DNA from 3 places in the Luteibacter sp. TLI7-4A genome. Region 1 is predicted to be linked to each of the others. Evidence: predicted binding sites of a transcription regulator. Region 1 holds the regulator's gene; each other region holds the start of a gene.

What was found. Region 1 encodes sigma-54, which starts transcription at its own class of promoters, with help from an activator protein. Its sites were predicted from a motif close to TGGCACGNGCNTTGC; they were not measured.
Region 2: the regulator sigma-54 is predicted to act here: its motif matches at 1,719-1,733, upstream of ACR9Y6_RS10120 (flagellar basal body-associated FliL family protein).
Region 3: the regulator sigma-54 is predicted to act here: its motif matches at 1,492-1,506, upstream of glnA (type I glutamate--ammonia ligase).

Annotation. Positions count from the first base shown of each region.
Region 1 is NZ_JBPGWO010000001.1:2,495,867-2,499,142, forward strand. Features, by position in the region: gene lptB (LPS export ABC transporter ATP-binding protein) at 1-417, shown strand, start outside; gene ACR9Y6_RS11035 (RNA polymerase factor sigma-54) at 517-1,998, shown strand; gene hpf (ribosome hibernation-promoting factor, HPF/YfiA family) at 2,117-2,467, shown strand; gene hprK (HPr(Ser) kinase/phosphatase) at 2,683-3,276, shown strand, end outside.
Region 2 is NZ_JBPGWO010000001.1:2,299,894-2,303,169, forward strand. Features, by position in the region: gene fliM (flagellar motor switch protein FliM) at 121-1,137, opposite strand; gene ACR9Y6_RS10120 (flagellar basal body-associated FliL family protein) at 1,154-1,645, opposite strand; gene ACR9Y6_RS10125 (flagellar hook-length control protein FliK) at 1,849-2,946, opposite strand; gene fliJ (flagellar export protein FliJ) at 2,952-3,276, opposite strand, start outside.
Region 3 is NZ_JBPGWO010000001.1:3,352,274-3,355,549, reverse strand. Features, by position in the region: gene acpA (acid phosphatase) at 1-1,249, opposite strand, end outside; gene glnA (type I glutamate--ammonia ligase) at 1,543-2,955, shown strand; gene ACR9Y6_RS14750 (DMT family transporter) at 2,986-3,276, opposite strand, start outside.

The sequences.
Region 1 (3,276 bases):
GAATTGCGTGAAGGCATGACCCAGAAGCAGCGCGAGGACGAGTTGGAGAGCCTGCTGGACGAGTTGAAGATCTCGCATATCGCCGAGCAAAAAGGCATCAGCCTGTCCGGCGGCGAACGCCGCCGCGTGGAGATCGCCCGCGCCCTCGCCGCGCGTCCCCGCTACATGCTGCTCGACGAACCGTTCGCGGGCGTCGATCCCATCTCGGTGGGCGAGATCCAGCGCATCGTCCGCCACCTGAAGGAGCGCGGGATCGGCGTGCTGATCACCGATCACAATGTGCGCGAGACCCTCGGCATCTGTGACCGCGCGTACATCCTGAACGACGGAGAGGTACTTTCCCGCGGCACGCCTCAGCACATCCTCGCCGATGAAAAGGTACGGGAAGTGTATCTGGGCCGTGAATTCCGAATCTGACGGCGCCCGTCTTCCCTTCGCGAAGCCGTCTCCGCGCGCCGCTGGTTTGCGGGGCCCGTAAGGGGTTACGATGGATCGGGAACCCCAAGCGTCGCAGGCATGAAACCCGGACTCCAGTTTCGCCTCCATCAGCAGCTCACGCTGACGCCGCAGTTGCAGCAGGCCATCCGCCTTCTGCAACTGTCACAGCTTGAGCTCGAGGCCGAACTCCGCCAGATCGCGGAAAGCAACCCCTTGCTCGAGTTCGCGGAAGACGCCGAGTCCGAAACGGAGCCGGCCGCGGAAGACGGCTATGAGGCTCCGGAATTCCCCTCGCGAGAAGACATCCCGGTCAAGGCGTCGAAGGAGGACGAGGAATCCACCGTCACGCCGTCGGAGGAACTCGCGCCGGAATGGGACGATGACCGGTTCCACGGCGAGGCCGGCGACTACGCCGGTGCATCTTCCCGCAGCGGCGGTCTCGACGAGGATGGTTTCGAGCCGCAGAACGCCGCGCCGGAAAGCCTCCAGCAACACCTGGAGTGGCAGCTCAACCTGTCGCAGTTCTCGCCCCGCGACCACGCCATCGCCACCGCGATCATCCACGCGCTCGATGAGGACGGTTACCTGCATGACGGCGTGGAAGCGGTGGAAGCCGCCTTGCCCGCCGAGTTGCATGCGACCGCCGGGGAGATCGAGGCCGTTCGCCAGCGCGTGCAACGTTTCGATCCCACGGGTATCGCCAGCCTCGACCTGCGCGACTGCCTGTTCTGCCAGCTTTCCCAGTTCTCGCTCGACACCCCGCATCGCGAACTCGCGATCCGCATCGTGAACGAGGAACTGGAACTGCTGGCGCGCAACGACACCGCCAAGATCGCCCGTCGGCTCAAGGCACCCGAGGCCCACGTGGCCGCCGCGGCGAGCCTCATACGCAGCCTCGACCCCCGTCCCGGCGCCGCGCTGGATGCCACGCCCGTCGAATACGTGGCACCCGACGTCTACGCCCGACGCGAGAACGGGCGCTGGCAGGTCAGCCTCAATCCCGACTCCCAGCCCCGGCTGGGTCTCAACCAGCACTATTGCAACCTCATCGCGCGGGCCCGAGGCGACGACGCCACCTGGATGAAGGGGCAGCTGCAGGAAGCACGCTGGCTGCTCAAGAGCCTGCAGTCCAGGGCCGAGACCTTGCAGAAGGTGGCCGATGTGATCGTCCGTCGGCAAAGCGCGTTCCTCGACTACGGCCCCGAGGCCATGCACCCGCTGGTATTGCGCGAAGTGGCCGAGGAAGTGGGCATGCACGAGTCCACGATCTCCCGGGTGACCACGCGCAAATACATGCATACGCCGCGTGGCACCTTCGAATTGAAACATTTCTTCTCCAGCGGCGTGGCCACCGAGGACGGTGGCACCGCGTCCGCCACCGCGATCCAGGCCATGCTGCGCAAGCTCATCATGGCCGAGGACGCGCGTCGGCCCCTGTCCGACCAGGCACTGGCGGAGGAACTGCATCGACGCGGTATTCAGGTGGCACGACGTACGGTGGCCAAGTACCGCGAAGCCATGCGCATCCCGAGTTCCAGCGAACGCGTCCGCGCCAGTTGACGCGAACGGAACCCCATCGGAGGTCTACGGTCCCATAGGTTCAAGGCTAGAGGAACGGCACCTCGCCGTTCCGATCTCGTCGCCACAAGGCGACACCCTCAGCAAGAAGGAGGCGTCAATGCAAATCCAGATCAGCGGCCAGCACATCCATATCACCCCCGCCCTGCGTGAGCGCGTGGAACAGCAAGTCGGCCGCTTCGAACGCCTTTTCGACAACATCAAAGCCCTCGACGTGGTCCTTTCCGTCGACAAGAACGAGCACAAGGCCGGCGGCACCCTGCATTGCGCGGGTACGCGCCTGCACGCCGACGGTATTGCCCGCCTCGAAGACGACAACAAGAACGACACGATGTACACGGCGATCGACGCGATGATCGCCAAGCTGGCCGACCAGCTGAAGAAGCACAAGGAAAAACTGAAAGACCACCACAATCACGAGGTCCGTGACGGACGCGTCGCCAGCAGCTGAGGTCCGATTCCCCGGGTGGGAAGCGCGCTGGCGGGTGGGAAAGCGCGCTGGCGCGCGAACAGCCTTGCCGCAAGCCCCATCGCGGCCCAGGCCGCTTCCCACCTTCAAAGGCACAACAAGCCCCCTCACGGCCGGCCGCTCCCAACCCTTGTGGCACAATATACGAGCAAGCCGGCCGCCCGCGTGCCGGCTTTTCTCTTCAAGGGACCCAAAGCGTGGACCGGCTTACCGCCAGACAACTCTTCGACGGGGTACACGAGCGCATGGCCTTGCGCTGGGCCGCCGGCATGCGTGGGGAATCACGCGTGCTCGAGCCCAACGCCAAGCAGAGCCGGCGTCCCTCGCTGGTCGGCTACCTCAATGTGATCTACCCCAACAAGGTGCAGATCATCGGTACCGAGGAACTCAACTTCCTCGACGGGCTCGATTCGCGCCAGCGCTGGGAAGTCATCCACAAGATCGCCGCCTACCAGCCCGCCGCCCTGATCGTCACCAAGGAACAGTCCATCCCCGCCGACCTGCGCGAGGTGGCCGAGGAAACGGACACGCCGCTGTGGCAGAGCACCAAGCGCGGCCATGAACTGCTCACCTACCTGCAATACCACCTGGCCCGTACCCTGGCGCCACGGGTCACCCTGCACGGCGTGTTCCTGGAAGTTTTCTCCATCGGCGTGCTGATCACCGGCGAGCCCGCCTCGGGCAAGAGCGAACTGGCCCTGGAACTGATCAGCCGAGGCCATCGCCTGGTCGCCGACGATGCCACCGAATTCACCCTCATCGCCCCCGACGTCATCGACGGCGCCTGCCCC
Region 2 (3,276 bases), 200 kb from region 1:
TGTAGCGGCAGACGGAAAGCTGACGCTCGACGGCAGTTAGTCACCGTGACGGACCATTGGCGGCATGAGGGGTATGCCGCCTGCCGGCGGATTGCCGCTGAAGCGGCTCCCACAACGGTGTCAGGCCGGTTCGGTGGTTGGCGGGGTGGGGACCGTGGTCGAACGGGGGGCCGTGCGGCGGAGCAGCGATTCGAACTGGATCGCCTTGTTGCCGCTGGAATTGGCCATGCGGCCACGGAAGATGGGTACATCCTCGGCGAACACCGTGGCCGTCTCGGGCAGGTTGATCGGAATGATGTCGCCCTTGCGCAGGTGCAGGAAGTCGCCGATGGTCAGGCGCGCCTCGGCCAGCATGGCGGTGACCTCCACTTCCGCATCGAGGAGTTCCTCGTGCAGGTTCTGGATCCAGCGGTCGTCGCGTTCGGCGCGGTCGCTCTGCACGCCCGCGTCGAGCAGCTCGCGAATCGGCTCGACCATCGAATACGGCAGGGTCAGGTGCACTTCGCCGCCACCGCCGTCGAGTTCGATATGGAACCGCGACACCACCACCGTCTCGGTGGGGCTCACGATATTGGCGAACTGCGGGTTGATCTCCGAATTCAGGAACTCGAAGTGCATCTTCAATACCGGTGCCCAGGCCTCGGCCATGGCGCCGAATGCCTCCTGGAGCACGATCTGGATCACCCGGTTCTCGGTCGGCGTGAAGTCGCGACCCTCGATGCGGGCGTGGTAGCGGCCGTCACCGCCGAAGAAATTGTCGATGACGGTGAAGACCAGGCGCGGCTCGAACACCATCAGGGCGGTGCCACGCAGGGGCTTGATGCGAATGAGGTTGAGGTTGCTCGGTACCGCCAGCGAATGCACGTACTCGTTGAACTTGGTCATCCTCACGCCAAGGACCGACACTTCGCACGACTTGCGCAGCACGTTGAACAGGTTGGCGCGGAAGTAGCGGGCGAAACGGTCGTTGACCATTTCCAGCGTGGGCAGGCGACCGCGGACGATGCGATCCTGCTGGGTGAAATCGTAGTCGAGGATGCCACCGGGCGGCGGAAGATCGACCTCGGTCTCGACCGCGCCGCCTTCCACGCCCGCCAGGAGGGCATCGATTTCGTCCTGGGTAAGGATGTCCGTCATGGCCGCGAGGTTCCCATCACTGCATGATGAAGCTGGTGAAATAGACCGCGTCCACGCCCGGGCGCCCGATCTTTTCCTTCAGCACGCGCTGGATCTCGGCCAGTGCGGCGGCCTGGAGCTTCTGCTTGCCCTTCACGTCGGACAGCGACTTCATGTCCTGGGCCGAGAACAGCATCAGCAACGCGTTGCGGATCTCCGGGTCGGCCTGCCTGGCGGCGGCGATCGCTTCCGGATCGTGCGACATCACATTCACGCCCACCTGGAGGAAACGCAGCGCCGCCTCGTCCTGGAAGTTGACCACGAAGGCGGGATCGAGCTGGAGATAGACCGCCGGCTTCGACCTGGCCGCCTCGGCGGCATCTTCACCCGGCTTGCCATGGCCGCCTTTCAGCATGAACCAGCCACCGGCGCCACCGGCGGCCAGGACGACGAGCGCGCCGATGAGGAGCAGGCTGCCCTTCTTCTTTTTGCTGGGAGTCCCTTCGGCTTCTTTCGGTGCTGCGGCCATGCGTGAAAAACCTCTCGATACGGAATGCTGTGACGATGACGCCCTGGGACGTACCGTCAATGATGCGGGTGTTGCAAACGGCGTGCCATCCGGACGAGCCGTCTTTCAAACCGATACAGGGCGCCGTGGTGCGATTCGCCGGGCGGCGCCCCTCATAATCAGGTCGACAATTTGACGCTCGTCGGCTTTACGTCGACAGCGCGTCAGGCGACTTCATCGACCAGTCCGCGGGAAACGCGCGAGGTGACCGCCGTGGCGGCGACACCGATCGCCTCGGTGTCGTTGGCCTGACCCGCCGTGCCCTGCCCCCCGTTCTCGCCACCGTGTTCCGCCTGGCGCTGGCCGACATTGGCCTGTCCCAGCGAAAGACCGTGATGGGCGAGCATGCTGTCCAACTGCGACAGTGTCTGCTGGACAGCGTGTACCGCCGCCGGGTGCTGCGCCAGGATCGCGACGTTGACCTTGCCGCCCTCCAGGCTGACACGTACATCCATGCTGCCGAGTTCTTCCGGGTGAAGCTTGATCCGGGCCTCCTTGACCTGACCGGAGCCCATCCATGCGATCTGCTCGCCGAGTTCCTGGGCGAACTGCGGCGAGGTGGCCTGCTGCGTGGCCTGCACCTGCACGGCGGGCATGCCGCCCTGGTCGAGTCCTTGCGCATGTGCGAGGGGCATGGGACTGACGGCATCGGAGCCCGGCGAAGCATCGTCCTTCACCGCCGGAGCATCGCCCGATGCCGCCAGCAGCGAAGCGAACGGCGAGGCGATGGCGGCGGCCACGCCGCCACCGAAGGAGCCCGCCGGAGCGGCGGCACCGAGCGGAGCCTGGGCGCCGTCCTTCAGCGCGGCCGCTTCATCCATCGCCGCTTCCGTTCCCGGCAAGGCACCGGCCAATGCGGCGGCCGAACCGAGCGCCTCGCCAGCGACGGCCGCTCCATCCTTCAGCGTACCGAGCGCCTTCGTCGCCACGTCGGTCACCTTCGGCGGCACGCCGATCAGCGACAGCATGGTGGCGGCGATCGACACGTCGTCCGCGGGCTTGTCGTCCTTCTTCGCCGGCGGTTCATCCGTGTCGCGCATGGCGTCCTTCGCGGTGGCGGCCTTCGCCACCGGTGCGGCATCGTCACTTGCCGCGGGTTCCTTCGCCTGCTTGTGCGAATCGCGCGCGCCGGCGTGCGCGGCGTCCAGCGCGGCATCGAAGCGCTTCGACGGGGGCGTACCGTCCGCGTCACGGCCGGCTGCCGGTGGAACGGCCGGGGCGGCGGGACGGGAAACGTTGAGGGTGAGCGTGGCGTTGTTCATACGGATTACTCGTTCACATCGGTCGGCGTGGATGGACGTGGCTGGCGTCGATATTGCGAGCGTTCGTCGGCCTGTTCCTGCTCGCGGCGGTCCTGCGTCTTGCGTTCCTGCTCGCGATATTTCGTGGTGACCGAATCCAGTGCCTTGGCACGGCCACGCGCCTCGGTCCAATCCAGGCGCGCCCGTTCGAGCGCGCGTTCACGGCGCTGCACCTCACCCAGTTGCTGCACGATGGCCATGTCGATCTTCTGCAGGAATTGCTGCCGGTTGAGCAAGGCGCTCACGCCGATGCCATCGGGCATCTCGGCGTACTCGTTCCTGTAGCGACGC
Region 3 (3,276 bases), 860 kb from region 1:
GCTTGCCCGCGTCCACGTCGGCAAGGAAGCGGTTGGTCGCGGATGTCTCGCCCAAGCCGCCGTCACGCAGGTGCCGCTTGCGCGCCTCGCTGCCAGGAGCGAGGGAAACGAAGTAATTCAACGGCTGGTGATGGGCCTGGAAGTTCGGCGTCTGCGGAAAGGCGCCATCCGTTCCATCGCCCTTGCCATCGAGCGCGGCCTGGAAGCCACCCGCGTACCACGCCCAGTCGACACCCTTGTCCGACAGCAGGTCGCCGATGTGCCTGTGCGTTTGCGGCGGCAGCGTATTCGCACTGGTCGCATCGGTCAGCAGGGGATTCTTGCGGTCCACGTTGAAGCCGGGCGAGTAGGGCGGACCCATGGTGTTCACGGCCCAGAAATCCGGCGTCAGCGAATTGTGGTGTGCGAACTTCGGTTTGCCCTGCATGGCGCTGGCCGGCGAATCCTCGGCCATCTTCAGGCGGTGATCCTTGGGGTCGCCGCTTTCGGTCACCGCGATGTTGAACTGTGCGGGACTCTTGTCGGCATCGGGATAGAAAGGCGGCTGCGCGGCCACGAGGTACTGGTGGTTGAGGAAGGAGCCGCCGAACGCGCCCATGAAGAAGTTGTCGCAGAGGGTGAACTGCTCGGCGAGGCGCCAGAGGCGCAGGTGCACCGGCGTGCTGGCGTAGTAGCCCATGGTGAGCGCGCCGTTGTCGCCCCAGGCCACGAAGCCGTCGTTCTTGCCGCCGTTGATCTGCAGCTGGTTGTTGTAGAAGGCATGCACGAGGTCGCGCGTGACCAGGCCATGCGGCAGCGGCGTGCCGTCGCCCGTATGCAAGGCCCAGGGTGCATTGGGCAAGCCGGCGATATCTTTCTCGACGATCTTGTAGCTCTTGTGATCGACGACCTGTTCATGGGGCACCATGCCACCCCAGATCGGCGGAAGCGTCTTGAAGACGGTTCCGTCGCGATCGCGTTGGATGTACCGCTCCTGGGGCACCGCGCTCAGTGGTTGCTGCAAGCCCGGGAAGTCGCCGAACAGGTTGTTGAAACTGCGGTTCTCCGCATAGATCACCACGACGGTCTGGATGTGCTTGTCGAGGAGGGCATCCAGGTCCTTTCCACCGGGCCGTGCCGTGGGAGTCCTGCCGTCGGCGACGGCCTCCTGCAGCCCACCCAGCGCAAGCAACGCGCCCGTGGTGGCCATGCCCCCGAGCAGGCGGCGTCGCCCGGTGTCGAGGGTGTCGTCATCGTGTTCGTTCGTCATGCCATTACCCGAAATGAAGATGCGCCGCCGCCTGGGGATGGGAAGCAGCGTGATGGGAAGCGGCCCAAGCCGCGACGCAGGGTAAACGATGAGGGCCGGTCGTCGCGAAAAACGCTGAAAGGCGGCCAGAACGGTGCATTGGGACAGTAGACGCACCAATCTGGTGCATTTGCACACGGGGCCCGCGCCCGTTCTATGATGCCGGGGCTTGTCCCAGGCCGGTCCGTCGATGGCGGAAACGCTGGCATAGCGATTGCTAAACGCACTCCGCCCCATACCCATTCGAGGTTTGTATGTCCGCCGCTTCCAAAGTGCTGAACCTGATCCAGGACGAGGAAATCGAGTTCGTCGACCTGCGCTTCGCCGACATCCTCGGCAAGCACCACCATGTCACGTTCCCTGCCCATGCCATCGACGAGGGCACCTTCGAAGACGGCAAGATGTTCGACGGTTCGTCGATCGCCGGCTGGAAGGGCATCAACGAGTCGGACATGGTCCTCATGCCGGACCCGGAAACGGCGCACCTCGACCCGTTCAGCGCCCACAAGCAGCTGATCATGCATTGCGATGTGCTCGAACCGAGCACCATGCAGGCCTACGGCCGCGATCCGCGTTCCATCGCCAAGCGCGCCGAAGCCTTCCTTAAGTCCACCGGCATCGCCGACACGGCGTTCTTCGGCCCGGAGCCCGAGTTCTTCATCTTCGACTCGGTGCGCTGGCAGAACGACATGGGCCGCGTGTTCTACGAGATCGGCTCGGAAGAAGCCGCCTGGTCCTCGCGCTACAAGTACGACGGTACCAATACCGGCCATCGCCCGGGCGTGAAGGGCGGCTATTTCCCGGTCAGCCCCGTGGACAGCCTGGGTGACCTGCGCGCCGACATGTGCAAGGTGCTGGAGTCGCTGGGCCAGGTGGTCGAAGTGCACCACCACGAAGTGGCCAACGCCGGCCAGTGCGAGATCGGCACCCGCTTCAACACCCTGGTGAAGAAGGCCGACGAACTGATGACGATGAAGTACGTCATCAAGAACGTCGCCCACCAGGCCGGCAAGACCGTCACCTTCATGCCGAAGCCGATCGTCGGCGACAACGGCTCGGGCATGCACGTGCACCAGTCGCTGTCGAAGAACGGCGAGAACCTGTTCGCGGGCGACCTCTACGGTGGCCTCTCGCAGACGGCGCTGTGGTATATCGGCGGCATCTTCAAGCATGCCAAGGCGATCAATGCCTTCGCCAACTCCACCACGAACAGTTACAAGCGCCTGGTCCCGGGCTTCGAGGCTCCGGTGATGCTGGCCTACTCGGCACGCAACCGCTCGGCTTCCTGCCGTATTCCGTACGTGTCGAGCCCGAAGGGGCGTCGTATCGAGATCCGTTTCCCGGATCCGATGCAGTCGGGCTACCTGACCTTCACCGTGCTGATGATGGCTGGCCTCGACGGCATCCTGAACAAGATCGACCCGGGCGCGCCGGCCGACAAGGATCTCTACGACCTGCCGCCGGAAGAAGAGAAGAAGATCCCGCAGGTCTGCGCCAGCCTCGACGAGGCGCTCGTCGCCCTCGACAAGGATCGCGACTTCCTGAAGGCCGGTGGCGTGTTCACCGACGACTTCATCGATGGCTACATCGCGCTGAAGATGCAGGAAGTGACGCGTTATCGCGCGAGCACGCACCCGCTCGAGTTCCAGATGTACTACGCGATCTGATCCTGCGATCGATATCGCGTTGATCGATCGTCAAGCGCTCCCGTCTCGCGGGAGCGCTTGAATCGATCGATTCGGATACCGTCGAACGTCCGCGGGCCTGTGATGGGCCGCGAGGCACGAGACGACGCTCATGACCACCAGGACCAGCGCCGCCAGTTCCAACGCCGTGGGCAAGCGCCACTCCCAGAGAAAGCCGTAGATCAAGGCGAAGATGGTCTCGAAGAGGATCATCTGGCCGACGAGTGTCAGCGGCAGCAGGCGGCTCATCCGGTTCCACAACGCATTGCCCGTCATGGAGGCGAGGACGGCGACGCCGACCGA